3 regions of the Modestobacter versicolor genome follow, and region 1 is predicted to be linked to each of the others. Evidence: riboswitches for the same ligand, from Rfam matches in the RefSeq annotation. Region 1 holds a riboswitch; each other region holds the start of a gene.
What was found. A riboswitch is a leader RNA that binds a small molecule or an ion and turns the genes downstream of it on or off. The one in region 1 is predicted to bind S-adenosylmethionine.
Positions count from the first base shown of each region.

Region 1 (10,119 bases):
CCGGACGTCGTCCGCCAGGTCGGCGAACGCCTCCGAGTGCCACTCGGGCCGGCTGCCGACCTCGGCCTCGATGCCGGACCGGAAGTCCTCGTCGCTGAAGGTCAGCATGCCGCAGTCGGTGTGGTGCACGAGCACCACCTCCCGCGTGCCGAGCAGCCGCTGGCTGATCGCCAGGGAGCGGATCAGGCCGGAGAACGACTCGGCGTCGCGGGCGTTCCCCTCGAGCAGCTCGTCGGTGGTGGTCACGGGCGACCTCTCCTCGGTAGGTGGTGCGGGGTCTCAGGAGCGGGCGGCGCTGCGGAGCGGAAGTCCCCGCGCCCGGTGTCGCCCTTCCAGTCGGCGAAGCCCTCGCCGGTGAGCTCCTCGAGCAGCTCGATGTCGGGCAGCAGCGGGGCCAGCACCTCCCGGCGCACCTCCACCGGCAGCGGCGGGCGCGGGGCGCGGCCGGCGTGCAGGGCGGCGAGCAGCGGCCGGCTGGCCTGCCGCCACACCTGCGGCGGTGCGTACGCGCCGAGCGCGGCACCGGCCCGGGTCACCCGGGCCAGCAGCCGGTACCGCGGGGAGTCGGGGACGTGCGGCTTGACGTTCTCCGGCGCCACGGTGTGCGCCAGCCCCGGCTCGACGCCGAGGAACCGGCTGACCCGGTCGAGGGTCTCCGCCGGGGTGTCGACCAGCTGCCGGTAGCGCAGCAGGAACACCCGCTCGCGGGGCACCAGCCGGTGCAGGTCGCGCAGCTGGATCCCGTAGGTGCCCAGGCCCCGGTAGTGCCAGAACGGCGCCCAGCCGGCGGCGACCCGCCGTTCCTCGTCCCGGACGGCGGCCAGGAAGTCGGCCTCCGGCTCCAGACCGTCGGCCCGCAGGTGCGCCCAGTTGGAGTGCGCCCGGTCGACCGGGTCGCGCACCACCACGACCACCTTCACGTCGGGGACGTCGGCGACCAGCCGCTGCTGCGCCGCGCGGTCGTAGAGGTAGAACGGCGTGCTCTCGCCGCGCACCGTGCCGGCCGGGGCCCCGGCGAACAGCCGCAGGTACTCCTCCCGCCGCCACACCCACTCCCGCGCGCTGTGCGCGTCGCCGGGCCCGCGCTGGCCGCTGCGCGGGGGTGGCCGGCCGTCGGTGAGGTAGTACTTCGGCTCCTTCACCGGCGACAGGAACAGCCCGGGGTGGGTGGCCAGCGCGGCGTGCAGCGCCGTGGTGCCGGCCTTGGGCGCGCCGGCGATCACGAACTGGGGCAGGCGGTCGGTGGTCACGGGCGGGCCTCCGGGAGGGGTGCGGGCGACGGCGGCGGGGTGTGCAGACTGGCGCCGTGCCCAGCAGACCCCAGCCCCCCGAGCCCGGCCCCTTCTGGTCGCAGGCGGACGTCGTCCTCGCCCCCGAGGACCCGCGCCCGGGCTCCTGGGCCGGTGGTCCCTCGGCGCAGCTGGTCGACGGCACGTGGTGGCTGGCCTACCGGCTGCGCCGGCCGGTCGGCGAGGGCCGCGGTTTCGCCAACGTGGTCGCCCGCTCCGACGACGGGGTCCGCTTCGAGCCGGTCGTGGCGATCGGCAAGGACGCGTTCGGCGCGGAGTCGCTGGAGCGCCCGGCGCTGGTGCACACGCCGGAGGGCCGCTGGCGGCTCTACGTCAGCTGCGCGACGCCGGGCACCAAGCACTGGCGGGTCGACCTGCTCGAGGCCGGCACGGTCGCCGGGCTGGCGACCGCGACCCCGCGCACCGTGCTGCCCGGCAGCGACGCGGCCGCGGTCAAGGACCCGGTGCTGCGGCACGACGGCACCCGGTGGCACCTGTGGGCCTCGGTGCACCCGCTCGACGACCCCGACGCCACCGACCGGATGACCACCGAGCACGCCACCAGCCCCGACGGCGTCGAGTGGACCTGGCAGGGCACCGCGCTGGCCGGCACCCCGGGCAGCTGGGACGCCCGCGGGGTCCGCGTCGCGACCGTGGTGCTGGACGGCGACCGCAGCTGGGCGCTCTACGACGGCCGGGCCACCGCGGCGGAGAACTGGGAGGAGCGCACCGGCCTGGCCGTGCAGGACGGCGACGGCGCGTTCACCGCCGCCGCCGGCGGACCGCTGCTGCAGAGCCCGCACCCGCCGGCCGGCCTGCGGTACGCCGACGTCGTGGCGCTGCCCGGCGGCGGTGCCCGCTGGTTCTACGAGGCGACCCGCGCCGACGGCGCCCACGAGCTGCGCACGGTGCTGCTGCCGCGCTGAGCGGCCGGTCACCGCACCGACGGCCCGCAGCCGGCGCCCCGCGCGGCCGAGGAGAGATCGGTGGCCCGCGGGTCGTCGGCGGGCTGCCAGCGGCCGGCGACCTGCGCGTAGGGCACCTGCGGCCCGGCGGACAGGAAGGCGTCCAGCGCGCCGAGCAGCGCCTCGACGTCGTCCAGGCTGCTGCCCACGCCGACGCTGGCCCGCAGCGCCCCCGCCGGCACGCCGAGGCGGGCCAGCAGCGGGTGGGCGCAGAACCGGCCGTCGCGCACCCCGATGCCGTGCTCGGCGGAGAGGTACGCGGCGACCAGGCCGGGGTCGGCGCCGGCCACGGTGAAGGAGACGACGCCGGTCGGCTCGGCGGAGTCGGCCCAGATGCGCAGCACCCGCACGCCCGGCAGCGCGGCCAGCCCGGCCACCAGCCGCTCGCGCAGCGCCCGCTCGTGCTCGGCCAGCGCCCCGGCGGGCAGCGCGGCCAGCGCGTCGCACGCCGCGGCCAGCGCCACCGCGCCCAGCACGTTGGGCGAGCCGCCCTCGTGCCGGTGCGGCGCGGCCACCCAGCTGGTCCGCTCGACGGTCACCTCCTGCACCGCCCCGCCGCCGGCGAGGTACGCGGGGGCGGCGTCCAGCCAGTCGCGCCGGCCGACCAGGGCCCCGGAGCCGAACGGCGCGTAGGTCTTGTGCCCGGAGAACGCCACGTAGTCGGCGCCGGAGCCGGCGAGGGAGAACCGCCGGTGCGGCACCAGCTGCGCGCCGTCGACCAGCACCCGGGCGCCGGCCGCGTGGGCCAGCTGCACCACCTCGTCCAGCGGCAGCGACTCGCCGGTGACGTTGGAGGCGCCGGTGACGGCGATCAGCGCGTACGGCGCGGCAGCCAGCTCGGTGCCCAGCGCGCGCAGCGTCTCGACCACGGTGGCCCCGGTCGGCAGCACGGTGACCGGGCCGCGCTGCTGCCAGGGCAGCAGGTCGGCGTGGTGCTCGCAGTCGAGCACCAGCACGGCGCCGCCGTCGGGCACGCAGCCGGCGAGCAGGTTGAGCGCGTCGGTGGTGTGCCGCACCAGCACGCAGACGTCGTCGCCGCGCGCGCCGACGAAGCCGGCCACGGTGGCCCGGGCGTCCTCGTAGAGCGCGGTGGAGACCTGGGACAGGTACCCCGCACCCCGGTGCACGCTGGAGTACAGCGGCAACGCCTCGGTGACCCGGGCGGCGACCTGCTCCAGCGCCCGGCTGCTGGCGGCGGTGTCCAGGTCGACGTAGCGGGCGGTGCCGCCGGGCACGAGCGGCACCCGGGTGTCGGCGCCGACCACGGGGAGCAGCGGGGTGGCCCCCGGCACGATCGGCGCGACGGCGGCGGGCTGGACGGCGGCGGGGGCGCAGAGGACGGCGCTGGACACGGTGGTGCTCCTGACGGGCCGGGGACCCGGGGCACGGGTCCGCGCTTTGCGGTCGCGGAACTGCGACCGCCAGGTCGTCACCCGGGGCACCCGCTCGCGGAGGAGGGTTGCCGGCCAGCGAGCCGGGGCTTCGCGCTGGCACTCGTGACCTGAGCCGAGAGTGGCAGACCGACCCGCATCCCGTCAAATACGATCGACATGGTGAGATTTGCGTCGTGAGCACGATCGCCGTGGTCGGCAACCCCAAGCCCCGCTCCCGCACCCGCTCCGCCGCCGAGCTCGTGGTCGAGCGGCTGACCGGCGCCCCGCCGGACCTCGTCGTCGACGTCATCGACCTGGGCGCGGGCCTGCTCGGGTGGGGCGACCCGGCGGTCGCCGAGGCGGTCACCGCGCTGCGCGAGGCGGAGGTCGCCGTCGTCGCCAGCCCCACCTACAAGGCCACCTACACCGGCCTGCTCAAGCTCTTCCTGGACCAGGTGGGCACCGGCGACCTGGCCGGCGTGGTCGCGGTCCCGCTCATGCTGGGCGCCGGCCCGGGGCACGCCCTGGCGCCGGACCTGCTGCTCAAGCCGGTGCTGGTCGAGCTCGGCGCGACCACCCCGACCCGGGGGCTCTACCTGCTGGACAAGGCCTGGGACTCCCCCGGCGCGCTGGACGACTGGCTGGTCGCCGCCGGTCCGCAGGTCGCCGCCGCCCGCGGGCACCGCGCCGGCTGACCCGGACGGCACGGTGCCCCCGCCCACCGGGAGGCGGACGGGGGCACCGGGTCGGTCAGCCGGTCAGCGCCGGCCCACCAGCCGGAGGACGGCGTCCAGGATGCCGCTGATCAGCCGCTTGACCGCGGTGACGACCGGGTGCTCCGCGGCCGGCGGCTGCGCCGGGGCAGCGGTGACCACCACGTCGAAGGTCGCCGGGGTGGCCACGTTGCCGGCCTTGTCCCGCGCGGTGCAGGTCACCTGGGTGGTGCCCACGGTGAACTGCGAGCCCGACCTGGGAGTGCAGTCGACCTTCACCGAGCGGTCCCGGGTGTCCCCGGCCTCGGGAGCGGTGTAGGTCACCCGCGCCGTGCCGGTGCGGTTCGCGGTGGCGGGCACGGCGTCGTGCCCGGCGATGCGCGGCGGCAGGACGTCGGCCGGGCGCGCTGCGAGCTGTGCCGGGTCGACGATGCCCCAGTAGGCGGGCATGACCTGCAGGTCGTCGTCGAAGGGCAGCGGCGACTCCCACGGCCGGGCCGCCGGCCAGGTGCGCAGCCAGCTGCGGCCGTTGCTGATGCCCCAGAAGGTCACCGACTCGATCGACCCCGAGTGCTTGCGCAGCACGTCGAACAGGTCCCGGTAGTAGTACCCGAGCTCGGTCTCGGCCTGGTCCTGGTCGGCCATCGCCGGGGAGTGCTGCGGCACCGTGCCGTTGCTGACGTCGGCGCCGTTGTTCTCCTTGGAGTCGCTGACGTCCAGCTCGGTGATCGCCTGCAGCAGCGGCCGGCCGGTCCGGGCGGAGAGCTTCTCCACCGCGGTCAGCGAGTCGTCGAGCCACTGCACGGGCCGGGCGAAGTCGACGTGCGCCTGGTGGCCCACCCCGTCGATCGGCACGCCACGGGCGATCAGGCTGGAGACGAGCTCCAGGTAGTCGGCCCGCTTGGTCGGCATCTCGGTGTTGTAGTCGTTGATGAACAGCGCCTGCTGCGGGAAGTAGCGGTCGGCCAGCCGGAAGGCGGTGTCCACGAAGGTCTCGCCGAGCACCTGGAACCAGCGGCTGTCGCGCATGTCGTGCGGGTTGGCGTTGTCACCGTCGGCGATGACCTCGTTGACGACGTCCCACGCCCAGATCGGGCTGTCGCCGTCGGGGTACCGGGCGTTCACGTGGTCGGCGATGGCCTTGATGTGCGCCTCCATCCGGGCGCGCAGCAGGGCCTGGTCGGCCGGGCTGCTGGTCAGCGGCCGCTGACCGTCCAGGAAGAACCAGTCCGGCGTCTGCGAGTGCCAGACCAGCACGTGGCCGTAGACCTGCGTGCCGGTGGCGTCGGCGAAGTCCAGCAGCGCGTCGAGGTCGCCGAAGGTGAACTGCCCCTCGACCGGCTGCACCTCGGCGGGCTTCCCGTCGTTCTCCGGGGTGAAGGCGTTGAAGTGCCGCTGCACGAGCTGCGCCGGGCGGCCGACGGTCTCCCGCTGGTCGATCGCGACGCCCACGTGCTCGAAGCCGTCCTCGCCCAGCACGTCCTTGAGGCCGGGCACGTCCTGCACCGGGGTCTCGGTGAACCCGGCGAGGGAGAAGTCGTCGATGAGGAAGCTGACACCGGCGTCGCCCTCGACGTAGAGCTGGGCCCGGTCGATGGCCGCGCCGAGGGTGTAGGTGCCCCGCAGCTCGGTCCAGGCGTCGGCGGTGACGACCGCGCTGGCGCCGGCGACGTTGTCGTAGTTCGTGCTCGTCCCGCGGTCCCGCTGGATCGAGGCCTTGAGCGAGGCGGGCGCGGAGCCCGGCGCGAGCTTGGCCCAGACCGACACCTGCACGGTCTCGCCGACGGCCAGGCCCTGGGTGACGTCGACCGTCGGGCCCTGCCAGGCCTCCAGCCGGTTGGTCGCCCGCAGGCTGGTGGCGCCGGCGTGCGCGTCGTCGGTGGTCAGCGCGACCTGCGCGGCCCCGCGCGGACCCCAGCCGGCCAGGCCGCTCTCGAAGTCCGCGGCCAGGTCGGTCCGGGTGCCGGGCTCCGCCGGGCCGGCGGCCTCCCCGGTGATCGTCACGTCGTCGACGAAGAACGCCTGGGTGGCGTCCGGGCTCTCCAGGTACAGCTCGAGCGCGCTGTTGCTGGTGCCGACCTGGTAGGTGCCGCCGACCCTGGTCCAGGTGCTGTCGGAGACCGCGACCTGCCAGGCGACGGTGTCGTAGGCCGTCGTGCCCCCGGTGGGCGTGCGCGCGGCGCTGAGCGTGACCACGTCGGTCTCCAGCTCCGGCGCGGTGTCGGCCAGCCGCACCCATGCCTCCACGTCGTACGTGCCGGCCGGCAGCAGCGTGCGCGCGTCCAGGCCCGGGCCCTCCCAGGCCTGGGTGCGGCCGGTGACGGCCAGGCTCTGCGCACCGCTGCGCGCGGTCGTGGTGCTCGGCGCGACCTGCGCCCCACCGCGGCCGTACCAGCCGCCGGTGCCCTGCTCGAAGTCCGCCGTGTGCACGGTGGCGGGTGCGGCGGCGGCCGATGGCGCGACCGTCACCCCCGCGGTGGCCACCATGCCGAGCATCGCTGCTCCGGCTCCCAGACGTCGTCGTCCCATGTGTCCCGTGTCCCCTCGGGTCGGTGCGCGTAGCAGCGTTGCTGCGTGACCTGGAGAACTTCCGATAGTTATCGGAACTCCCCCGAGAGAGTGAACCCCACGACCGGAGCCCCGGTCAACGCCCACGAGACGACGGAGTTCCGTTGCTGCCGGCCCCGCGGGCCCGACCTAGGCTGGCCGGGTGATCCTCATCGTCGTGAAGTGGCCGGTCCGTCCCGAGTTCGACGACCGGTGGCCGGAGCTGGTCCGCGAGTTCACCGAGGCCGTCCGGGCCGAGCCCGGCAACGTCTTCTTCGAGTGGTCGCGCAGCGTGGAGGAGCCGCACACCTGGGTGCTCGTCGAGGGCTTCCGGGACGCCGGGGCCGGCGCCGTGCACACCGCGTCCGACCACTTCCAGAAGGCGATCGGGGAGATGCCGGACTGGGTCTCGGCCACCCCGTCGATCATGTACGTCGACTCCCCCGACCTGGCCGGCTGGGGCCCGATGGGCGAGGTGCAGCCCCGCTCCTGAGCCCCGGCCGGCTCAGTACGGGCCCACCCGCAGCCCGAGGTGCACCTGGGCGAGCTTCATCGCCGTCCAGGCGTACTGCGAGGACAGGTGGCCCCGCACCATCGCGACGTCCCGGTAGTACCGCTGCATCGGGTGCCCGGCCATCGCCGCCGACGAGCCGGCGGACCGGAACAGCAGGCCGACGGCCTCGCTGGCCAGCTCCGACGCCCGCTGCGCCATCCCGTAGAGCCGGGCGTCGGTCTCCAGCGTGAACGGCACCCCGTGGCGCACGGTCGCCTCGGCGTGCTCCATGTACAGGTCGCCGCAGCGGACCAGCACGGCCTCGGCGGCGTCGGTCATGGTCATCGCGGTGCCCAGGTCCAGCTGGTGCAGCGGGTCCTCCCGGCGCGGGGCGAACGGCGGGAACGGCGAGTTGCGGGTGGTGATGATCTGCTCGTACTCGTCCAGCGCCGCCCGCGCCGCGCCCACCACCGGGCTGGCCAGGGACATGTGCAGGAAGCCGGCGACCGGGCCGAGGTACAGCGGGTTGCCGTGCAGCTCGGTGCCGATCGAGGGGCCGGTGTAGTCGTGGGTGATCCAGTCGAACCGGCACACCCGGTGCTCGGGGACGACGACGTCGGACACCACCACCGTGTTCGACCCGCTCCCCCGCAGCCCCAGCGTGCGGTCACCGCCCCAGTCGTCGAGCACGGTGACCTCCTCGTGCGGGATGATCGCCGCGATCAGCAGCGGCGCGCCGTCCGCCCGGGTCTCGCCCTCGACGACCGCGTTCACCGTCGAGTGGGTCGAGTACGGCACCCCGGACTGGTACGGGGACCGGCCGCTGACCCGGTACCCGCCGTCCACCCGGACGGCGGTGCTCGCGCCGGCGATGCTGTGCGAGGACCGGTAGTAGCCGGCCGGCGCGGCGAACACCTCGTCCTGCGCCGCCTGCCCCCAGTGGGCGGCGGTGGTCAGGTTGTGGTTGTGCCCCAGGCCGTAGCACCAGCCGGTCGACGGGTCGCCGCGGGAGACCTCGATGACCAGCCGCGCGTACGTGGACAGGTCGACCTCCAGGCCGCCGTACCGGCGCGGGGTGAGCACCCGGTAGAGGTCGGCGTCGACCAGCGCCCGGTGCACCTCCTCGCCGTAGTGCCCGCGCCGTTCGGCGTCCTCGGCCTGGGCGCGCAGCAGCGGCCGCAGCGCGGCGGCCCGGGCCAGCAGCTCCCGGGGGGTGGGGTCGGACGTCGTCTCCTCGGGAAGCGCCACGTCGTCCCTCCCGGTCAGCGGCCGAGCACCGCGCCGAGGACGTCGGACAACCAGGCCCGGGCGGCGTCGGCCGAGGCCGGGGCACCGGCGTGCCGGCCGGCGACGTAGAGGTCCGGGCGGACCAGCAGCACGCCGGCGTCGCCGATCTCCCGCAGGTCGGCCCAGGTGCCGTACGGGTCCTCGATCGGCCGGCCCGGGCCGATCGAGACGGGGGTGATGGTCAGGCCCCGCTCGGCCGCGAGCTCGGCGGCGGCCTCCAGCCAGGGCTCGCCGCCGATGCCGGTGACCACGCTGAACGACCCCTTGCCGACCAGGTCCAGGGTGGAGACCCGGTGGCCGCCGCGGGTGACCCAGGTGTGCGGCAGCTTCGCGCCGGGCCAGGTCGTCGGCTGGGCGTACAGCTCGGGGTCCCGGCGGTACTCGGGCATCGGGGTGCCGTCGGGCACGACCGCCGAGGAGGCGTACCGCTGGTTGTGCTCCACCCCGTGGGCGTCGAACTCGTGGGCCTTGTAGGCGATCGCCTCGCGCAGCGCGGCCCGCACCTTCTCCCCCTCCGGCCCGGGCGCCTTGCGCAGCGCGAGCTGGGCCTCGAGCTTGCCGACGTCGGTGGTGTCGGAGAGGTCCAGCGCCTGCAGGATCCGGCCGGTGTCGGCGATGCTCTGGTTGGCCCGCTCGACGACCTGCCGGGCGATCGGCGCCCGCTCGGCGTCGTAGCTGTCCAGCAGCGAGGGGTCCGCGGTGCCGGCGACGACGTGGGCCAGCTTCCAGGCCAGGTTGTAGGAGTCCTGGATCGAGGTGTTGGAGCCCAGCCCGTTCGTCGGCGGGTGCCGGTGCACCGCGTCGCCGGCGCAGAACACCCGGCCGCGGGCGATCGTGGTGGCGAAGTGGTGGTTGACCGTCCACGGCGAGGCGGACTTCACCCGCATCTCGAAGTCGTCGGTGCCGACCAGGGCCACCGCGAGCTCGCGGACGACCTCGTCGGTGAAGGTCGGCGGCCCGGCGGCGACCTCGTAGCCCCACATGAGCATCCACTCGGTCCAGGGCTTGATCATCCGCAGCACGCCCAGGCCGACGCCCTCCTTCTCCGCACCCGGCTGGAGCATCCAGTAGAGGACGGAGGGGCGGTGGGCGACCAGGTGGGACAGGTCGGCCTCGAACACGATGCTCATCGCGCCGCCCACCGCGCCCGGGCCCTCGAACGGCAGGTCCAGGTCGGCGGCGACCTTGCTGCGCGCCCCGTCGGCGCCGATCAGGTACCGGGAGCGGATGGTGTGCTCCCGGCCGGTCAGCCGGTCGCGGACGGTGGTGGTGACGCCGTCGTCGTCCTGGGAGTGGGAGAGGTACTCGGTGTCGAACCGGACCCGGGCCCCGCGCTCCTGGGCGGCCTGCACCATGACCGGCTCGGTGATGGTCTGCGGGGCGTCGAGCATCGTGCACGGGCTCTGCAGCTCGTAGTCGGCGTGCCGCACCGTGTCGGTGCCCCAGGACGGG
Region 1 is NZ_JACIBU010000001.1:753,832-763,950, reverse strand. It holds gene FHX36_RS03685 (beta-class carbonic anhydrase) at 1-246, opposite strand, end outside; gene FHX36_RS03680 (sulfotransferase) at 243-1,250, opposite strand; gene FHX36_RS03675 (glycoside hydrolase family protein) at 1,307-2,215, shown strand; gene FHX36_RS03670 (aminotransferase class V-fold PLP-dependent enzyme) at 2,224-3,606, opposite strand; SAM riboswitch class IV at 3,643-3,756, opposite strand; gene FHX36_RS03665 (NADPH-dependent FMN reductase) at 3,822-4,322, shown strand; gene FHX36_RS03660 (endo-1,4-beta-xylanase) at 4,386-6,836, opposite strand; gene FHX36_RS03655 (putative quinol monooxygenase) at 7,051-7,380, shown strand; gene FHX36_RS03650 (acyl-CoA dehydrogenase family protein) at 7,393-8,628, opposite strand; gene FHX36_RS03645 (FAD-dependent oxidoreductase) at 8,643-10,119, opposite strand, start outside.

Region 2 (10,119 bases), 1.8 Mb from region 1:
TCGACTCGATCGGGCTGGCCGACGGCGCGGCGCTCTCCGTGCCCGAGGTCCCCGGGTCGGTGCAGGCGACGGCCGGCTCGACGCGCTGGTGGGTGCTGCTCGGCGTCCTCGCCGTCCTGGCGCTGCTCGGCTGGCTGGCTGCCCGGCTCGTCGGCCGCCGCCGCAGCGCGCGGATGTCGGTCGCCTCACCCGACGGGGAGGACGTGCCGCTGCGGTTCGCCGGCGTCACCAAGGCCTACAAGGACGGGTTCGTCGCCGTCCGGGACCTCTCCTTCGAGGTGCGCCGCGGCCAGGTGCTCGGCCTGCTCGGCCCCAACGGCGCCGGCAAGACCACGTCGCTGCGGATGCTGATGGGCCTGATCCGCCCCACCGAGGGCCGGATCGAGGTCTTCGGCCACGCCGCCGGGCCGGGTGCCCCGGTGCTCTCCCGGCTGGGCTCGTTCGTCGAGGGCACCGGCCTGCAGCCGCACCTGACCGGCCGGGACAACCTCACGCTGTACTGGGCCGCCACCGGCCGGCCGCTGGCCGACGCGCACCTGGAGGAGGCGATCGAGGTCGCCGGGCTCGGGACGGCGCTGGACAAGCCGGTGCGCAGCTACAGCCAGGGCATGCGCCAGCGGGTGGCGATCGCCCAGGCGATGCTCGGCCTGCCCGACCTGCTGGTGCTCGACGAGCCGACCAACGGGCTGGACCCGCCGCAGATCCACGCCATGCGCGACGTGCTGCGCTCCTACGCCGAGACCGGCCGCACGGTGATCGTCTCCAGCCACCTGCTCAGCGAGATCGAGCAGACCTGCAGCCACGTCGTCGTCATGGCCAAGGGGCAGAAGATCGCCCAGGGCACCGTCGAGGAGATCGTCGGCACCGGGGGAGCGGTGCTCATCGGGCTCGCCGACGACGCCGACGCCGACCGCGCCGCCGAGCTGCTGGCCGGGATGCCGGGCACCGGGCCGGTCGAGCGCACCGAGGAGGGGCTGGTCGTCGACCTCGGCGGCACCAGCCGGGCCCAGGCGCTGGCCGCCCTGGTGCGCGCCGGCATCGGCGTCGACCAGCTGAGCCCGCGCCGTCGTCTCGAGGACGCGTTCCTGTCGCTGGTGGGGGAGTCATGAGCACGTCGACCGGAGCCGCGGCCGGGTACCGGCCGGAGCGGACGCTGCGGCTGGGCGTCGAGCTCCGCCGGCAGTTCAAGCGGCGCCGGACGATCGGCGTCCTCGCCCTCATGGCGGCGCTGCCGCTGATCCTCATCGGGGCGCTGCAGCTGGGCGGCGCGGAGGAGGCGGAGGAGAACAGCCGGGTCAACCTGGTCGACGTCGCGACGGCGAGCGGGCTGAACCTGACCCTGTTCGTCCTCTTCGCCACCACCGGCTTCTTCCTGGTGGTCGTGTTCGCGCTGTTCTTCGGCGACACCGTGGCCAGCGAGGCCTCGTGGGGGTCGCTGCGCTACGCGCTGGCCACCCCGGTGCCGCGGTCCCGGCTGCTCCGGCAGAAGTGGCTCGCCGCGCTGGTGCTGTCGGTCGGCGCGATGGTGCTGCTGGTCCTGGTCGCGGTGGTGGCCGGCGGGATCGCCTACGGCTTCGGCGACGTGCAGACCCCGCTCGGGGTCGCGCTGGAGCAGCGGACGGCGCTGGTCCGGCTGGCCGGGATGGTCGGTTACCTCGCCGTCCACCTGCTCGTCGTCGGCACCCTGGCGTTCTGGCTGTCCACGGTGACCGACGCGCCGCTCGCCGCGGTCGGCGGTGCGGTGTTCACCACGGTGGTCTTCGCGGTGCTCGAGCAGGTGGAGCAGCTGGGCGGCATCCGCGACTGGTTCCCCACCGCGTTCAACTACGCCTGGACCGACCTGCTGCAGAGCCAGTTCGACTCCGGCGACCTGTTCCGCGGGGTCGTGCAGGGCCTGGCCTGGTCGGCGCTGTTCACCGCGCTCGCCTTCCGCCAGTTCGCCCGCAAGGACGTCACCAGCTAGCGGCGGACCTTCACAGGCTGGCGAGGACCGCCTGGGCCCAGCCCTCGCCCATCGCCGCCTCGGTCACCGCGGCGTTGGGGACGGCGGAGATCCGCTCGTCCATGCCGGTGACCGCGGCCCCGTTGGCGGTGACCCAGAGCCGGCCGACGGCGGGGGCCATCTCCAGGTCGCTGACGCTGTCGCCCACCGCCACGGCGTCCGCGGCGGTCAGGCCCCGGCGGGCGAGGTCCCAGCTGATCGCCGCGCCCTTGGAGATCCCGCGCGGCATCAGGTGGTAGACGTGCGGCGGCAGCGCGTCCTCGGCCAGCGTCATCCGCGGGGTCGCCGGCACCGCGCCGTTGTCGTTCATGGTCAGCCAGCCCCAGCCGCGCTCGGCCAGCCAGCTGTCGACCGCCGCGGCGTCGACCCGGCCGCGCAGCAGCGCGTCGGCCGAGTGGGCGGTGTGCCAGGGCTCGTGCCACTCCAGCCGGCCCGGGTGGGCGGCGACCAGCTCCTCGACCACGCCCAGCTCGGCCATCACCGACATCGGGGTGCGCCCGGCGAACTCCGCGGGCAGGTCGCCGGTGAGCAGGTGGGTCTCCCGGCCGCCGGCCCAGCTCACCAGCGACCCGAGCTCGGAGATCGCGCCGTCGGCGGCGAAGATCCGCGCGGCCTCCAGCAGCTGCGCGTGCGTCCGGCCGCTGACCAGCACCAGGACGGCGCCGGAGCGGTGCAGGGCGAGCAGCGCCTCGGCCGGCGTCGCGGTCAGGCCGCGCTCGGCGGTGTGCCAGAACGAGCCGCGCGGGCCGACCATCGTGCCGTCGAGGTCGGTGTAGACGATGCGGGTGGCCACCGCCTCATCCTGGCCGGTCGGCCCGGCGGGCCGGCGCCCCGGGTAGAGTCCTCGCCGTTCCACTCATCCAGAGGGGCAGAGGGACACGGCCCGATGAAGCCCCGGCAACCGCCGCCTGCGCGCACGCGCAGCGGGAGGTGCCAATTCCGTCCCGCGCGGCTCGACGGCCCGGCGCGGGGAAGATGAGGAGGTAGTCGTCGAATGACCATGACCGCTCCCGGTTCCGCCCAGGCAGACGTCACCGCTGGTGGGCCCGTCCCGCCGAACCCGGCACGGGGCCTGGTGTGCCGCAACTGCGGCGCCACCTTCGGCCTGATCGCCGAGCACGCCTGCGCCGAGTGCTTCGGCCCGCTCGAGGTCGACTACGACCCCGAGCTGATGCGTGCGGTCACCCGCCAGCAGATCGAGGCCGGCCCGCAGAACATCTGGCGGTACGCCGCCCTGCTCCCGGTGGGGCAGGACCCGGCCGACCGGGTCACCCTCGACCCGGGCATGACCCCGCTCGTGCGGGCCGACCGGCTGGCCGCCGAGCTCGGCCTGACCGGCGGCCTCTGGGTCAAGGACGACTCGGCCAACCCGACCCACTCCTTCAAGGACCGGGTGGTCAGCCTCGCCGCGACCGCGGCGAAGAGCTTCGGCTACGCCAAGATCGCCTGCGCCTCGACGGGCAACCTGGCCAACTCCGTCGCCGCGCACGCGGCCCGGATGGGCCTGCCGTCCTTCGTCTTCGTGCCCAGCGACCTGGAGCCGGGCAAGATCGTGCAGTCGGCCGTCTACGGCCAGGCGCTCATCGCCGTCGACGGCAGCTACGACGACGTCAACCGGCTGACCAGCGAGCTCGCCGAGACCGACGAGTTCGAGGACACCGCCTTCGTCAACCAGAACGTCCGGCCCTACTACGCCGAGGGCTCGAAGACGATGGGCTACGAGATCGCCGAGCAGCTGGGCTGGCGCATCCCGGCCCAGGTCGTGATCCCGATGGCGTCGGGCTCACTGCTGACCAAGGTCGACAAGGCCTGGCGCGAGCTGGTCGCCGCCGGCATCGTCGAGGACACCGGCTGGAAGGTCTTCGGCGCCCAGTCGGCCGGCTGCGACCCGATCGCCACCGCCTTCGACAACGGCTGGGACGTCGTCAAGCCGGTCAAGCCGACCGGCATCGCCAAGTCGCTGAACATTGGCAACCCCGCCGACGGCCCCTACGCGCTGGACGCCATCCGGCGCACCGGCGGGTCGGTCGGCCGGGTCGGTGACGACGAGATCGTCGCCGGGATCCGTGACCTGGCCCGCACCACCGGCGTCTTCGCCGAGACCGCCGGCGGGGTGACCACCGCGGTGCTGCGCCAGCTGGTCGAGGACGGCCGGCTCGACCCGACCCAGGAGGTCGTCGTCCTCAACACCGGTGAGGGGCTCAAGACCCTCGACCCGCTGCTGCCGGTCGTCGGCCCGTCGCACCACGTGCAGCCGTCGCTGAAGTCGCTGCGCGAGGCCGGCCTCATCGCCTAGACACGCCCGGCGCGACACCCGGTACCACACCGCCGGGGGAGTCGCGACACCGACCAGTGACCTGGGACACCAGTTCCTGTACCGTTCCGCGCGGTTCTACTCCCACGTTCGTGATCGACGGGCGGAAGAGCAAGACCCCGGCCCCTCGATCAGGAGTGGCCGTCCGCACGCACGAAACGTGGGAGCACACGTGGCACAGGGCACCGTGAAGTGGTTCAACGCCGAGAAGGGCTTCGGCTTCATCGCCGTCGACGGCGGTCAGGACGTCTTCGTCCACTACTCGGCCATCCAGATGGACGGCTACAAGAGCCTCGACGAGGGCCAGCGGGTCAGCTTCGAGGTCGTCCAGGGCGAGAAGGGCCCGCAGGCCGACGCCGTCCGCAGCGTCTGAACTGCACAGCCCCGAGGCCCGGTCCCCTGCAGGGGGCCGGGCCTCGCTGCGTTCCCGGGCCCGGGAACAAGCCTCGGCGACCCCCCGTTCTTGCACTCGCACAGGCCGAGTGCCAGACTCCTTACTGGCACTCACGCCTGTCGAGTGCCAATCAGGTCGGAACGGTGAGGTACCGGTACGTGGGCCGCAGGAGCGTCCACGGCGCTGGTGCCGTCCGTCGCGGGCGCCGGACCCGGCCGTGCAGCGATCCACGCTCGGAGGACATCACCACATGGCCAAGATGATCGCGTTCAACGAAGAGGCGCGCCGCGGCCTCGAGCGAGGGATGAACACCCTCGCCGACGCCGTCAAGGTGACCCTCGGCCCCCGTGGCCGGAACGTCGTGCTCGAGAAGAAGTGGGGTGCCCCCACCATCACCAACGACGGTGTGAGCATCGCCAAGGAGATCGAGCTCGAGGACCCGTGGGAGAAGATCGGGGCCGAGCTCGTCAAGGAGGTCGCCAAGAAGACCGACGACGTCGCGGGTGACGGCACCACCACCGCCACCGTGCTCGCCCAGGCCCTCGTCCGCGAGGGGCTGCGCAACGTCGCCGCCGGCGCCAACCCGATGGCCCTGAAGAAGGGCATCGAGAAGGCCGTCGCCTCGGTCTCCGAGTACCTGCTGTCCACCGCCAAGGACGTCGAGACCAAGGAGCAGATCGCGGCCACCGCCTCGATCTCCGCCGCGGACCCGGCCATCGGCGAGCTCATCGCCGAGGCGATGGACAAGGTCGGCAAGGAAGGCGTCATCACCGTCGAGGAGAGCAACACCTTCGGGCTCGAGCTCGAGCTCACCGAGGGCATGCGCTTCGACAAGGGTCACCTGTCGGCCTACTTCGTCACCGACACCGACCGCATGGAGACCGTGCTCGACGACCCGTACATCCTGGTCGTCAACTCGAAGATCTCCTCGGTCAAGGACCTGCTCCCGCTGCTGGAGAAGGTCATGCAGTCCGGCAAGCCGCTGGCGATCATCGCCGAGGACGTCGAGGGCGAGGCCCTCGCGACCCTGGTGGTCAACAAGATCCGCGGCACCTTCAAGTCGGTCGCCGTCAAGGCCCCCGGCTTCGGTGACCGTCGCAAGGCCATGCTCGCCGACATCGCCATCCTCACCGGTGGCCAGGTCATCAGCGAGGAGGTCGGCCTCAAGCTCGACAACGCCGACCTGTCGCTGCTGGGCCGCGCGCGCAAGTTCGTCACCACCAAGGACGAGACGACCATCATCGAGGGCGCCGGTGACGCCGACCAGATCCAGGGTCGCGTCAACCAGATCCGCGCCGAGATCGAGAAGTCGGACTCCGACTACGACCGCGAGAAGCTGCAGGAGCGCCTGGCCAAGCTGGCCGGCGGTGTTGCGGTCATCAAGGCCGGTGCCGCCACCGAGGTGGAGCTGAAGGAGCGCAAGCACCGCATCGAGGACGCGGTGCGCAACGCCAAGGCCGCCGTCGAGGAGGGCATCGTCGCCGGTGGTGGCGTCGCCCTGGCGCAGGCCACCACGGTCGCGTTCGAGAAGCTCGACCTCGAGGGTGACGAGGCGACCGGTGCCAACATCGTGCGCGTCGCGCTCGAGGCCCCGCTGAAGCAGATCGCCATCAACGCCGGCCTCGAGGGTGGCGTCGTGGCGGAGAAGGTCCGCAACTCCGAGACCGGCTGGGGCCTCAACGCCGCCACCGGCGAGTACGTGGACCTGATCGCGGCCGGCATCATCGACCCGGCCAAGGTCACCCGCTCGGCGCTGCAGAACGCCGCTTCCATCGCGGCGCTCTTCCTCACCACCGAGGCCGTCATCGCCGACAAGCCGGAGAAGAACGCCCCGGCCATGGCCGGCGGCGGCGACGGCGGCATGGGCGGCATGGACTTCTGAGTCCACCGCTCGGCGCCAGCTGAGCACTGCACCACCCGCACTGCCCGGCAGGGGCGGTCCCGCACTCGCGGGGCCGCCCCTGTTGGCGTTCCACGGGCCCTCGGGCTCCCGCTGCGGTGATCATGGAGCTGCGGTGACGGCGCGCCGGTGTGACGCGGTGTGTCGCCCCCCCAACGCCATGATCGCCGCGGTGAGGGTCACTCCCGGCTGAAGACGCAGAACTCGTTGCCCTCGGGGTCGGCCAGCACGTCCCAGTGCACCTCGTCGTCCCGGCGGCGGAGGAGGGTGGCGCCCAGCGCGAGCAGCGCGCCGGTGTCGCCGACCACGTCGTGGTGCATGCGGTTCTTCACCGTCTTGCGCTCGGGCACGCGGTTGACCCAGATGCTCGGGCCCGTCCCGGCGGGGTCGACGATCAGCACCGGCTCGGACTCACCGCCGTCGCGGTCGCGCCGGTAGCCCATCGCCGCGCACCACCAGTCGGCCAGCGCCTGGTGGTCGACGGCGTCCAGGCAGAGGTCCAGGAACCGTGCGGGGGAGTCGCCCATGGCCGAGCAGGGTAGGCGGCCGGGGTGACGGTGATCATCGGGACGTCGGGCTGGCAGTACCGCGACTGGCGGGGCCGCTTCTACCCGGAGGCCATGCCGCAGCGGCTGTGGCTGGAGCACCACGCTGCGCACTTCGCGACCGTCGAGAGCAACAACGCCTTCTACCGGCTGCCGGAGAAGAGCACCTTCGAGCGCTGGCGGGAGCGCACCCCGCCGGACTACCGGTGGGCGGTCAAGGGCAGCCGGTTCCTCACCCACATCAAGCGGCTGCGCGACCCCGAGGAGCCCGTGGCCCGGCTGATGGACCGGGTGGCCGGGTTGGGCGACCGGCTCGACGTCGTCCTGCTGCAGCTGCCGCCCACCCTCAAGGCCGACGTCGACCTGCTCAGCGCCTGCCTGGGCCAGTTCCCCGCGGGCACCCGGGTCGCCGTCGAGCCGCGGCACGAGAGCTGGTGGACCGACGACGTCCGGGCACTGCTGGAGCGCTACCAGGCCGCGCTCTGCTGGGCCGACCGCGCCGAGCAGCCGGTCGCCCCGCTGTGGCGCACCGCGGAGTGGGGCTACCTGCGGCTGCACACCGGGGCGCAGGGCTGGGGCTACCCACCCGAGACGCTGCAGCTGTGGGCGCAGCGGCTGGCCGACACCTACGGGGACGACGACGTCCTCGTCTACTTCAACAACGACCCCGGCGGGGCCGCCACGGTCGACGCCGTGACGTTCGCCGAGGCGGTGCGCGCCACCGGCGGCACGCACACCCGGGTGCCGACGGCGGCCGAGGCGAGCGGTGCCGCCTGGCCGCCGAAGCCGCCGCCGAAGAAGCCCCGTCAGAGGACGGCGGCGTCCTCGGCGAACGTCACGCCGAGCTGACCGGAGGCCTGCTCGAGCACGTCCTGGACCGCGAGCGTGTCGGCCAGCGGCATCACCGCGCTCTCGCCCCGCCCGGCCCGCACGCACTCGGTGACCTCGATGAGCTCGTGCGAGTACCCGCCGCCGAGCTGGGGGAGGGTGATCTCCTCGGGCTCGGCGCCGGCCCGGTGCAGCACGATCGTCTGCGGGTGGTGGAAGCGCGGCAGCACGTCGATCCAACCCGCCGTGCCGAACACCCGGGCCTGACCGGGCAGCGCGTTGCGCAGCGAGGTCATCAGCGTCGCCGAGCGGCCGTCCGCGTACCCGAGCAGGAGCGACACCTCGGCGTCGACCCCGGTCTCGAAGGTCGAGCCGGTCGCGGTGACCGTGTCCGGGTCGCCGAGCAGCATCTGGGCGAAGGAGACGACGTAGACGCCGAGGTCGAGCAGTGCCCCGCCGCCGAGCTCCTTGGCGAAGAGCCGGTCGGTGGGGTCGAAGTCGCGCTGCACGCCGAGGTCGGCCTGCACCGAGCGCACCTCGCCGATGGCGCCCTCGGCGATCAGCTCCCGCAGCCGGACGACGGCCGGCTGGAACCGGGTCCACATCGCCTCCATGGCGAAGACACCGGTCTCCCGGGACAGGTCGGCCACCTCCCGGGCGCCGGCCACCGTGGCGGTGAAGGCCTTCTCGACCAGCAGCGCCTTGCCCGCGCGCAGGGCGGCGAGGGCGATCGCGTGGTGCTGCGGGTGCGGGGTGGCGACGTAGAGGACGTCGACCTCGGGGTCGGCGAGGACGTCGGCGTACGAGCCGTGCGCCCGCTCGATGCCGTGCCGGCCGGCGAAGTCCTGCGCGCGCTGCAGCGAGCGCGACGCGACGGCCACCGCCCGTGCGCCCTCGACGACGGCGAAGTCCGCCACCACCTTCTCGGCGATGCGGCCCGGTCCCACGACTCCCCAGCGGATCTCCTCGGTCACGACCCAGACGCTAGCGGGGAGCCGAACCGGAGCAGGTTGCCGTCCGGGTCGACGTGCGCGCCCTCACGCATCCCGTAGGACGTGTCCACGGGCGAGGTCGTGCGCCCCACTCCGGTGGCGACCAGCAGAGCGGCCACCGCGTCGGCGTCCGGCACGTGCAGGAACACCGCCGACGCGGTTCGGAGTGGATCGTGACCGGGCACGACGGCGAGGTGGAGTTCGAGACCGGCCCAGGCGGCGAAGCCGTAGGTGTCGTCATGTCGACTCGTCGAGAAGCCGAGGGCCGCGTAGTGGGCCAGTGCCCGGTCCAGGTCGGCCACCGGGAGGACGGGGGACGCATGCACGTGGACGTCGTCCATGCGTGGAGACTGGCACGGTGGCCGTGCTGATCGACAGTCCCGTGTGGCCCTGGCGGGGGCGCAACTGGTCGCACCTGGTCAGCGACGTCGGCTACGACGAGCTGCACGCCTTCGTGGCCGAGCACCTGGGCATGCCGCGGCGGGCGTTCCAGGGCGACCACTACGACGTCCCGGAGGACCTCTACGACGAGGCGGTGGCCGCGGGCGCGGAGCCGGTGGGCTCCCGGGAGCTGCTCCGGCGGCTGGTGGCCGCCGGGCTGCGGCTCAAGAAGAACGCGCGCGCAGCAGGCTGAGCTCGGCGGTCAGGTTCGCCCGGGCCGGCTCGGCCCACCGCGCCGCGGCCGCCGGCGTCCGGAACAGCGCGGGCAGCGCCAGCAGGTGCTCCAGGACGGCGGTGCGCCCGGCGGTGAACTCGGCGTCGGAGAGGTGCCCGTACTCCTCGCGGACCGCCGTGGCGTAGGCGACGTAGGCCGCCGGCGGGCTCGCCAGCACGGCCAGGTCGGCGTCGCAGAGGACGGCGCCGTTCGCGTCGTCCGGCTCCGGGGCGTGCCCGGCGGTGAGCAGCACCAGCCGCTCCACCTCGTCGACCGTCGCGTCGTCCACCAGGCCGAGCAGGCCGATCCGGGCGCGGGCGGCGCTGGCCTCCTCGTTGTCGCTGCGCAGCGGGTCGTAGGCCACGTCGTGGTACCAGGCGGCCAGCCGGACGGCGGTCGGGTCGGCCGCGGCGTCGCTGAGCTGGTCGACCAGCCCGAGCACGGCGGCCAGGTGCGCGAGGTCGTGGTAGCGGCGGTGCGGCTCGCTCC
Region 2 is NZ_JACIBU010000001.1:2,507,306-2,517,424, reverse strand. It holds gene FHX36_RS12325 (alpha/beta fold hydrolase) at 1-1,109, shown strand, start outside; gene FHX36_RS12320 (ABC transporter permease) at 1,106-1,963, shown strand; gene FHX36_RS12315 (HAD family hydrolase) at 1,974-2,795, opposite strand; SAM riboswitch class I at 2,856-2,984, shown strand; gene thrC (threonine synthase) at 2,997-4,298, shown strand; gene FHX36_RS12305 (cold-shock protein) at 4,489-4,689, shown strand; gene groL (chaperonin GroEL) at 4,961-6,592, shown strand; gene FHX36_RS12295 (VOC family protein) at 6,790-7,137, opposite strand; gene FHX36_RS12290 (DUF72 domain-containing protein) at 7,162-8,004, shown strand; gene FHX36_RS23950 (Gfo/Idh/MocA family protein) at 7,962-8,957, opposite strand; gene FHX36_RS12280 (VOC family protein) at 8,954-9,316, opposite strand; gene FHX36_RS12275 (DUF4031 domain-containing protein) at 9,334-9,609, shown strand; gene FHX36_RS12270 (HD domain-containing protein) at 9,581-10,119, opposite strand, start outside.
Region 2: it holds a riboswitch for S-adenosylmethionine, as region 1 does, so the genes downstream of both, thrC (threonine synthase) here and FHX36_RS03670 (aminotransferase class V-fold PLP-dependent enzyme) in region 1, are expected to answer to the same signal.

Region 3 (10,119 bases), 2.7 Mb from region 1:
AGCAGTTCGAGGTGGGGCGTGACCTGCGCGCCCGGGTGGCGCTGGCGCTCTCCCGCGAGGGGGTCTCGCTGCGCGCCACGTCGGCGCAGGAGGTCGACGTCCAGGACGAGGCGCTGGCCGAGGACCGGGCACGCAGCGGGGGGATGGCATGAGCAAGCCGGACGAGCAGCCCACCACCGTCATCCCCCAGCAGACCGTCGAGCAGCCGGCGGTCAGCACCGCACCGGCGACCCGGCGCACCGGGATCTGGCAGCACGTGCCGGCCCGGATCGGCCGGGCCCGCACGTCGACGGTGGTGATCGGCTGCCTGTTCGTGCTGCTGTTCGCGCTCAACGCCGCGCTGCCTCGCGACGAGGGGCAGACGACGACCGTCACCACCTCGGACGGCCGGACGGTCGAGGTGCCCTGCTCCTACGTGTCCTGCGACACCGCCACCCCGACGCCGACGCCCACGCCCACGCCGGGCACCACCGCCCCGACCACCACCCGGGCCCCCGCGACGTCGGCCCCGAGCACGACCAGCCGGGCCCCGGAGACGACCGAGGAGCAGGAGGAGCAGGAGACCACGACGCCGACCACCACCACCCGGGCACCGAGCTCGAGCGCACCGGCCTCCTCGCGCGCCACCACGACCAGCCGGGCACCGGCGACCAGCGCCGAGCCGTCGGAGGAGGACGAGGAGCCGTCGGCGGAGTCGAGCGCGCCGACCAGCTGATCCCGGCTCAGAACGAGGTGACGACGGCGATGCCCGGCTCCCGCCCGACGGCGGCCAGCGCCGCACCGGCGTCGTCCAGCCCCAGCTCGCGGGTGACCAGCAGCTCCGGGCGCAGCCGCCCGGCCGCGATCAGCGAGAGCATCGCCGGGTAGTCGGCGGCGGCCATGCCGTGACTGCCCAGCACGGCCAGCTCGCGGGCAATGACCAGCTCCATGGGCACCTCGGTCCGGCCGACCGCGGGCGGGAGCAGCCCCACCTGCACGTGCCGGCCCCGCGGGCGCAGGCTGCGGATCGAGTCCACGCAGGTCACCGCGGCGCCCAGGGCGTCGAGGGAGAGGTGCGCACCGCCGCCGGTCAGCTCCCGGACGGCGGCCGGCACGTCGGTCGCCGAGCCGTCGACCAGGTGCTCGGCGCCGCAGGCAGCCGCCAGGGCGAGCGCGCCGGGGGTCACGTCGACGGCGACCACCCGAGCGCCGGCGGCGACGGCGACCTGGACCGCGGACAGCCCCACCCCGCCGCAGCCGTGCACCGCGACCCACTCCCCCGGCCGCACCCGCCCGACGCCGGTGACCGCGCGGAACGCGGTGGCGAACCGGCAGCCCAGGCTGGCCGCGGTGCCGAACGGCAGCTGCTCGGGCAGCGCGACGAGGTTGACGTCGGCGGCGTCCAGCGCGACGAGCTCGGCCAGCGAGCCCCAGTGGGTGAAGCCCGGCTGGGTCTGGGCCAGGCAGACCTGGCCGGCGCCCTCCCGGCACGGGGCGCAGCGCCCGCACGCGCAGACGAACGGCACGGTCACCCGGTCACCGACCGCCCAGTTCCGCACCCGGTCGCCGACCGCGGCCACGGTGCCGGCCAACTCGTGCCCGGGGACGTGCGGCAGGACGACGTCCGGGTCGTGGCCGGACCAGCCGTGCCAGTCGCTGCGGCAGATCCCGCTCGCGCCGACCCGCACGACCACGCCGTCGGGCGCGGGGTCCGGCTCGGGCACCGACCGGACCGCCAGCGGACCACCGAACTCCTCGAACACCAGCGCGCGCACGACCGAGAGGCTGCCACGATGGGGCGTGCAGTCGACCGGCTGGTGGACCTTCCTGCTCGTCGCCGCGGTGCTGGTCGCGGTGCCCGGGCCCGACTTCGCCGTCGTCGTCCGGAACACGCTGGCCGGCGGCCGGCCCCGCGGGCTGTGGTGCGCCGTCGGCGTGGCCACCTCCAACGCGGTGCAGGGCACGGCAGCCGCGGCCGGGCTGGGCGCTCTCGTGCTCCGGGTGGAGCCGCTGTTCCAGGCGATCCGCTGGGCGGGCATCTGCTACCTGGTGCTGCTCGCCGTCCAGTCGATCCGGTCCGCCGTCCGCGGCGAGTACGCCGCGTTCGACGGCGCCCCGGCCGGCGCTGCGGTGGCCTGGGCCGGCTGGCGGCAGGGCTTCCTGTCCAACGTCACCAACCCGAAGGTGCTGGTCTTCTACCTGGCGGTGCTGCCGCAGTTCCTCTCCCCCGGCGCGGGCGTCGGGCTGCTCGCCGGGTACGCGCTCAGCCACGCCGTCCTCGGCCTGGCCTGGTCGGTCGCGCTGGTGCTGCTGATGGACCGGGCGCGGCGGGTGCTGGCCCGCCGCCGGGTGCGCCGCAGCCTGGACGCCGTCACCGGCGTGGCGCTGCTCGGCTTCGGCGCCCGGCTGGCGACCGAGCGCGGCTGAGCCATCGGCCGGACCGCTGCGATGCTCCGCGCCATCGGTTTCAGCCTGACTGATACCGTCGGCGGACCAACGACCCGGAGGACCCATGAACGAGCTGCTCCTGAGCGTCCACGTGATCGCCGCCATCGTGTTCATCGGGCCGGTGACGGTGGCGGTCAGCCTGTTCCCCCGCTACGCCCGGGAGGCTGCCGGCGCCGGCGCCCCGGGCGCCCTGCCCGCCGTGCACCTGCTGCACCGGATCACCCGCGTCTACGCGGTGCTGGCCCTGGTCGTGCCGGTGTTCGGCATCGCCACCGCGCTGGCCCTGGACGTGCTCACCGATGCCTGGCTGCTGGTCTCGATGCTGCTCACCGCGATCGCCGGCCTGCTGCTCGCCCTGGTCGTGCTGCCCCGGCAGGCCCAGGTGCGCGCCGTCCTGGACGCCGGGGCCGGCGACCAGCGGGTCGACGTCCGCGCCCTGGCGATGGGCGCCGGGGTGTTCAACCTGCTGTGGGCCACGGTCGTCGTGCTGATGATCGCCCGGCCCGGCTCGACGACGGGGGTCTGACCGTGGACCTGCGCTGGCTGCGGCTCGCCTCCTGGGCCGAGACCGTCTCCCTGGTCGTGCTGCTGGTCAACCTCGGGACGGCGCACGTCGAGGCCGTCGCCTCGCTGATGGGGCCGGTGCACGGGTGCGCCTACCTGGCCACCATCGCGACGGCGTTCCTGCTGCCGCTGCCCCGGCAGGCACGGACGCTGACGTTCGTGCCCGGGATCGGCGGCCTGCTGGCCCTCCGCCGGACCGCCGCCACCAGCCCCGCACCGCCGGACTGACCCGCCGGGCTACTGTCCCTGGCCCATGACCGAGCAGCCGCCCGCCGGGGGGCCACCGGCGGACAGCCCGGTGATGCTGGCCATCCTGGCCGGGCGGGCCTGGGAGGCCCGGTTGAACACCGCGCTGCGGGCGCACGGGCTCTCGCTGCGGCACCTCGGCGCCCTCGGCCACCTCGCCGGCACGCCCGGGCTCTCCTACACCGACCTGGCCCGGCGGGCGCGGGTCACCGTGCAGAGCATGCACGCGACGGTCGGCACGCTCACCGAGCTGGGCGCCGTCCGGGAGCCGGGGGGCGGCCGCGGCCGAGCGGCCCTGCTGGAGGTCACCGACCGCGGGCACGAGCTGCTGGCCACCGGCCGGGAGGTCGTCGCGGCCCTGGACGCCGAGTTCACCGCCGCGCTGCCCCCGCCGGCCCGGGCCGGGCTGGCCCTCGGTCTGCTGTCCGGGCTCCGCGCCGCCGGTGGACCGGCGCCCGCCCCCGGCCCCCCGGCAGACTGACCGGGTGGACGACCTCGACGCCCTCCGCCGGGCCTGCGACCGCGCGCTGACCGGGCACGGCCCGCAGTCGGCCGCCGACCTGCTCGCGACGATCCCGCCGGACACCGCCGTGGACCGGTACGGCGACGGCGGGGTGGTCGCCGAGCTGGAGCGGGAGGTCGCCGACGTGCTCGGGCAGCCGGCGGCCGCGTACCTGCCCAGCGGCATCATGGCCCAGCAGGCGGCGCTGCGCGTGCACGCCGAGCGCCGCGGGCGGACAACCGTGGTCTACCACCCGCAGAGCCACCTCGACGTCCACGAGGGCCACCCGCTGGAGCGGCTGCACGGCATGGTCGGCCGCCCGACCGGGAGCCGGGACCGGCTGCTGCTGCGCACCGACCTGGACGCCGTCGCCGAGCAGCCCGCTGCGCTGCTGGTCGAGCTGCCGCAGCGCGACCTCGGCGGTCAGCTGCCGTCGTGGGAGGACCTGGTCGCGCAGGTGACCTGGGCGCGGGAGCGCGGGGCCGCGGCGCACCTGGACGGCGCCCGGCTGTGGGAGGCGGCGGCGGGGTACGGGCGCGCGCCGGCCGAGGTCGCGGCGCTGTTCGACACCACCTACGTCAGCTTCTACAAGGGCATCGGCGCGCTGGCCGGCTGCTGCCTGGCCGGGCCCGCGGACGTCGTCGACGAGGTGCGCGAGTGGCGGCGCCGGCTGGGCGGGACGCTGTTCGGGCTCTGGCCGGGCGCCGCGTCGGCGCTGAGCTGCCTGCGCCGCCGGCTGCCGCTGTTCCCCGGCTACCTGGACCGGGCGCGGGAGATCGCATCCGCGGTGCGCGACCTGCCCGGCGTCACCGTCGTCCCGGACCCGCCGCAGACGCCGATGCTGCACCTGCTGCTCCGCACCTCCGCCGACGAGTTCGCCGCGGCGGCCCGCCGCCTGGCCGAGGGCGGGTTGTGGACGTGGGAGCGGGCCACCCCGACCGCCGACCCGGGCGTGCAGCGGGTGGAGCTGCCGGTCGGCGACGCGACGACGGCGCTGCCCGTGCCCGAGGCCCGGGCAGCGATCGCCGCCCTGGCCGGCGCGGCGGAGCAGGTCCCGGCCGGGTAGAGCTCTGCCCACAGCTGTGGGCAGAGCTCGAGTCGCGGAAGAGCAGGGTCCCGGGAGAGTCGAGGTCTGCCTACGAGGGTGGGCAGAGCTCGAGTCGCGGCAGAGCAGGGTCCCGGGCCGGCCCGCTCACCGGCGGAGCGCGGCGGACCCCCGGGACACCGGCCTGTGCAGTCGTCCGGTCGGCGTCCTAGGATCGGCGGTGGCTCACGAGAGGCAGCGACAAGCACCTGGCTGGCTGCCCGGCAACCTCAACTCCGTCTGAGGTGCTCCAGGGGAAGAGCTGGCTGGACGGCGCCCGCCGCCCGGCAAGGACGGAGCCTCCGCGCCGTGGAGCTCCGGCGACCCAGGAGGTACTGGCAGATGACCGAACCCAGCGGCTGGAGCTTCGAGACCCGGCAGATCCACGCCGGCGCCGCGCCCGACCCGACCACCGGCGCCCGGGCGCTGCCGATCTACGCCACCACCAGCTACCAGTTCCGCGACACCCAGCACGCCGCCGACCTGTTCGCGCTGGCCGAGATGGGCAACATCTACACGCGGATCATGAACCCGACGCAGGACGCGCTGGAGCAGCGCGTGGCCTCGCTCGAGGGCGGCGTGGCGGCGCTCGCGGTGGCCAGCGGCCAGGCGGCGGAGACCCTGGCGATCCTGAACATCGCCGAGGCCGGCAGCCACGTCGTCGCCTCCGCCTCGCTCTACGGCGGCACGTACAACCTGCTGCACCACTCGCTGCCCAAGATGGGCATCACCGTCTCCTTCGTCGAGAACCCCGACGACCCGGAGAACTGGCAGTCGCTGGTGCAGGAGAACACCAAGGCCTTCTACGCCGAGACGATCGGCAACCCGAAGGGCGACGTCCTGGACATCTCGGCGGTGTCGGAGGTCGCGCACCGCAACGGCGTCCCGCTGATCGTCGACAACACGATCGCCACGCCGTTCCTGATCCGCCCCATCGAGCACGGCGCCGACATCGTGGTCCACTCGGCCACCAAGTACCTGGGCGGCCACGGCACCGCGATCGCGGGTGTCATCGTCGACGGCGGCAACTTCTCCTGGACCGGCGGGAAGTTCCCCGGCTTCACCGAGCCCGACCCGACCTACCACGGCGTCGTCTACGCCGACCTGGGCGCGCCGGCCTACGCGCTCAAGGCCCGCGTGCAGCTGCTGCGCGACCTCGGCCCCGCCATCTCGCCGTTCAACGCCTGGCTGGTCGTGCAGGGCATCGAGACGCTGTCGCTGCGCATGGAGCGGCACGTCGCCAACGCCCAACGGGTGGCCGAGTGGCTGGAGGCCCGCGACGAGGTCGAGTCGGTGCACTACGCAGGCCTGCCGTCCTCGCCGTGGCACGCCGCCCAGCAGAAGTACGCGCCCCGGGGCGCCGGGGCGGTGCTCGCCTTCGAGATCACCGGGGGCAAGGAGGCGGGTCAGCGCTTCGTCGAGGCGCTGGAGCTGCACAGCCACGTGGCCAACATCGGCGACGTGCGCAGCCTGGTCATCCACCCGGCGTCCACCACGCACTCGCAGCTGACCCCCGAGGAGCAGGCCACCACCGGCGTCACCCCGGGCCTGGTCCGGCTGGCCGTGGGCCTGGAGGGCATCGAAGACATCCTGGCCGACCTCGAGTCCGGCTTCCGGGCCGCGAAGGCCTCCTGAGGTGACGTCGGTCCGGGACGCGCGACCGGCTCCGGCCGCCGCGTCCCGGACCGGCGGCTGGCTCGAGGGCGACCCGGTGGGCGACCGGCGGTTCCTCGACCTCGGCCCGCTGCAGCTCGAGCGCGGCGGCACCCTGCCCGGCGTCCGGGTCGCCTACGAGACGTGGGGGACCCTCGCCCCGGACGCCGGCAACGCGGTGCTCGTCGAGCACGCGCTGACCGGCGACAGCCACGTCGTCGGCGCCGCCGGGCCCGGGCACGCCACCGCCGGCTGGTGGCCCTCGCTGGTCGGCCCGGGTGCGCCGCTGGACACCGACGAGCTCTTCGTCGTCTGCGCCAACGTGCTGGGCGGCTGCCAGGGCACGACCGGCCCGTCGTCGGCCGCCCCGGACGGTGCTCCCTGGGGCTCCCGGTTCCCCGCGGTGACCGTCGGCGACCAGGTCGCGGTGGAGGCCGCCGTCGCCGACGCGCTGGGCATCGGCCGCTGGCGGGCGGTGCTCGGCGGCTCGATGGGCGGGATGCGGGCGCTGGAGTGGGCGGTGTCCCGGCCGGAGCGGGTGGCCGGGCTCTTCTTCCTCGCCTCGGGGGCGGTGGCCAGCGCCGACCAGATCGGCACCCAGACCACCCAGCAGGCGGCCGTGCGCAGCGACCCGGCGTGGGCCGGTGGCGACTACGCGCCCGGCCCCGGACCGGTGTCCGGCCTCGGGATCGCCCGGCGGATCGCGCACCTCACCTACCGCAGCGACCTCGAGCTCGGGGCGCGGTTCGGCAACCACGTGCAGGACGACGGCCGGTTCGCCGTCGCCTCCTACCTGGAGCACCACGCCACCAAGCTCGCCGCCCGGTTCGACGCCGGCAGCTACGTGGTGCTCACCGAGGCGATGAACGGCTGGGACGTCGGCCGTGGCCGCGGCGGCGTGCCGGCCGCGCTGTCCCGGGTCAGCGCGCGTGCGGTGGTCGCCGGCGTCGACACCGACCGGCTCTACCCGCTGGCCCAGCAGCAGCAGGTGGCCGACGCCCTCGGGGTCCCGCTGCGGGTGGTCCCCTCGCCCTACGGCCACGACGGGTTCCTGCTGGAGACCGAGGCGGTCGGGGTGCTGGTCCGCGAGCTGCTGGCGTCCTAGCCGGTCCCGCCAGGTGGGCCTCGGATGGCAGCCTCGCGCAGCGTCACCTACCGTCGGGCGCACGCGGTGCTCCATCCAGACGTAGCGCGGTCCCCCGTCGTCGCCGGTCGCACCGGCACCACCCGGCACCACCCGGAGCAGCCCGGGGCCCGCCAGAGAGAACAGATGACCTCGACCCTGGAAGGCACCACGCCTCCCCCCGCCGGGGCCCCCCGCCCCGCGCGAGCCCGCGACCGGTCCGTCAGCGTCTACGCCGAGCTGTCCCAGCAGGTGAAGGACGCCGGCCTGCTGAACCGGCGGCGCCCGTACTACGTCGTCTCCATCGCCCTGGCCGTGGCCGCCTTCGCCGGCACCTGGGTGGCCATCGTGGCGCTCGGCGACTCGTGGTGGCAGCTGGCCCTGGCCGTCGTCTTCTCCTTGGTCTGCACCCAGTTCGGGTTCCTCGGCCACGACACCGCCCACCGGCAGGCCTTCGGCTCGCACCGAGCCAACGAGTGGTCGGCGCGGGTGCTGTCCTGCGGCTTCGCCGGCATCGGCTACGGCTGGTGGATGCAGAAGCACAACCGGCACCACAACGCGCCCAACCAGATGGGCAAGGACCCGGACATCGAGTCCGCGGTGCTGGCCTTCACCCCCGACGACGCCGAGCAGCGGATGTCCGGGCTGCGCGGCTGGTGGACCCGGCACCAGGGCTGGGCGTTCTTCCCGCTGCTGTGCCTGGAGGGCCTCGCCCTGCACGCCAACAGCATCGCCACGCTGGCCCGGGAGAAGTCGATGCCGCACCGCCGGCTGGAGCTGGCGATCATCGGCGTCCGGCTCGGCGTGTTCGTCGCCGCCGTCTTCCTGGTGATGCCGCCGCTGATCGGCATCGGCTTCATCGTCGTCCAGCAGGCGGTCTTCGGCCTGCTGCTGGGTGGCTCGTTCGCGCCCAACCACAAGGGCATGCCGATCGTGCCGAAGAACGCCAAGGTCGACTTCCTGCGCCGCCAGGTGCTGATGTCCCGCAACATCCGCGGTGGCGTGCTGACCGACTTCATGATGGGCGGGCTCAACTACCAGATCGAGCACCACCTCTTCCCGAGCATGCCGCGGCCGAACCTGAAGAAGGTCCAGCCGCTGGTGCGCGAGCACTGCGCGAAGCACGGGATCAGCTACACCGAGACGTCGCTGGTCGGCTCCTACCGGATCGTCGTCCGGTACCTGAACCGGGTCGGTCTGGCCGAGCGCGACCCGTTCACCTGCCCGCTGGTGGCGTCGGTCCGCAACTGATGGAGGACCCCGACCGGTCCTCCTAGACGGTGATGACGACCAGCAGCACGACGAGGACGACGAACCCGACGACGGCGAGCAGCCCGGCCAGGTGGTGGCGCCGCGCGCGGGTGCCCTCCCGGACGAGCGCCAGGTAGTCCTCGGGGTCGGCCGTGACGTCGTCGCCGCGCGCGGAGAGCTCCCGGCGCAACCGCTCGGCGAGGTCGCCGGTCGTGCTGCCACCCGCGCTGCCGGCGAACGACGCGTGCAGCCGGGCGAGCGCGAGGTCGGCCTGCTGCGGCACCTCCGCGACCGCGGTGCCCAGCGCGTCGGCGGTGTCGGCGTCGGGCAGGCCCTCGCCGTACCGGAGCACCAGGACCGCCCGCAGCCGCGGCGGCAGCTGGGAGAGGGCCACGCTGAGCTCGTCGCGCGGGCCGACGTCGGGGGGCTGGTGACCGAAGCCCGGCAGGCCGCGGGTGCCGGCCAGCAGCGGGCTGTCGGCGATCAGGCCGCCGACGTGCACCCGGCTGGCCCACCCGACGTGGGCGGCGACCAGCTCGCGCCGGAGCAGCGCCGTCGCCGCGGCCTCGTCCAGGGCCGGGTCCCAGTGCCGCCGGCCGGCGACCAGCGCGGCCTGCAGCAGGTCCCGGGCCGCGCGCCGGCCGCCGGTGAGCCGGTACGCCGTCCGCAGCAGCAACGTGGCCCGCGGCGCGACGAACTCCTCGAAGCCCCCGGCGCTCACGGCGCCGGGGCCGGCTCCGGCCAGCCGGCGAGCTGCCCGATCCAGGCCAGCGCCAGCCAGGCCCCCGACAGCGTCCCGGTGGTGCTGCCGTCGGTAACCGTCAGCTGCCACCCCGCGGCCGCGTCGCGGTGCGCGGCGTCGTCCGCGGGCACCGCTGCCACCACCTGCCAGTCCCGGACGGGCACCCGGGACGGCGGGGCGCCCGCGGACGTCGTCCACACGTCGTGCCGGGTGGCCCGCACCTCCCGGGCCCGGGCGGAGGCCGGGAACCGCAGCTCGACCGGGCCGAGGTCCAGGTACCCGTCGGGGTCGGCCGGCGCCTCCCAGGTCGGGCGGCGGGCGCCCTGGGCGGCGTCGGCACCGAGGGTGACCACGGTGGAGACCGCGTGCAGCAGCCCACCGAGCACCCGGCCCGTCCGGCGGCCCGGGGACGGGTCGGTCACCGTCCAGCCGACCGACCGGCGCAGCTCCTGCTCGGCCGCCGAGGTCATCGGGAGCGCTGCACCCGGCGGACGGCGCGGTGCTGGTCGAGCCGGTCGGTGTAGCTG
Region 3 is NZ_JACIBU010000001.1:3,444,244-3,454,362, reverse strand. It holds gene FHX36_RS16880 (mechanosensitive ion channel family protein) at 1-152, shown strand, start outside; gene FHX36_RS16875 (hypothetical protein) at 149-715, shown strand; gene FHX36_RS16870 (zinc-binding dehydrogenase) at 723-1,754, opposite strand; gene FHX36_RS16865 (LysE family translocator) at 1,780-2,406, shown strand; gene FHX36_RS22475 (hypothetical protein) at 2,492-2,953, shown strand; gene FHX36_RS22470 (DUF3817 domain-containing protein) at 2,956-3,219, shown strand; gene FHX36_RS16855 (MarR family winged helix-turn-helix transcriptional regulator) at 3,245-3,718, shown strand; gene FHX36_RS16850 (threonine aldolase family protein) at 3,723-4,805, shown strand; SAM riboswitch class IV at 5,008-5,123, shown strand; gene FHX36_RS16845 (bifunctional o-acetylhomoserine/o-acetylserine sulfhydrylase) at 5,166-6,458, shown strand; gene metX (homoserine O-acetyltransferase MetX) at 6,460-7,581, shown strand; gene FHX36_RS16835 (fatty acid desaturase family protein) at 7,747-8,850, shown strand; gene FHX36_RS16830 (sigma factor-like helix-turn-helix DNA-binding protein) at 8,873-9,571, opposite strand; gene FHX36_RS16825 (hypothetical protein) at 9,568-10,062, opposite strand; gene FHX36_RS16820 (gamma carbonic anhydrase family protein) at 10,059-10,119, opposite strand, start outside.
Region 3: it holds a riboswitch for S-adenosylmethionine, as region 1 does, so the genes downstream of both, FHX36_RS16845 (bifunctional o-acetylhomoserine/o-acetylserine sulfhydrylase) here and FHX36_RS03670 (aminotransferase class V-fold PLP-dependent enzyme) in region 1, are expected to answer to the same signal.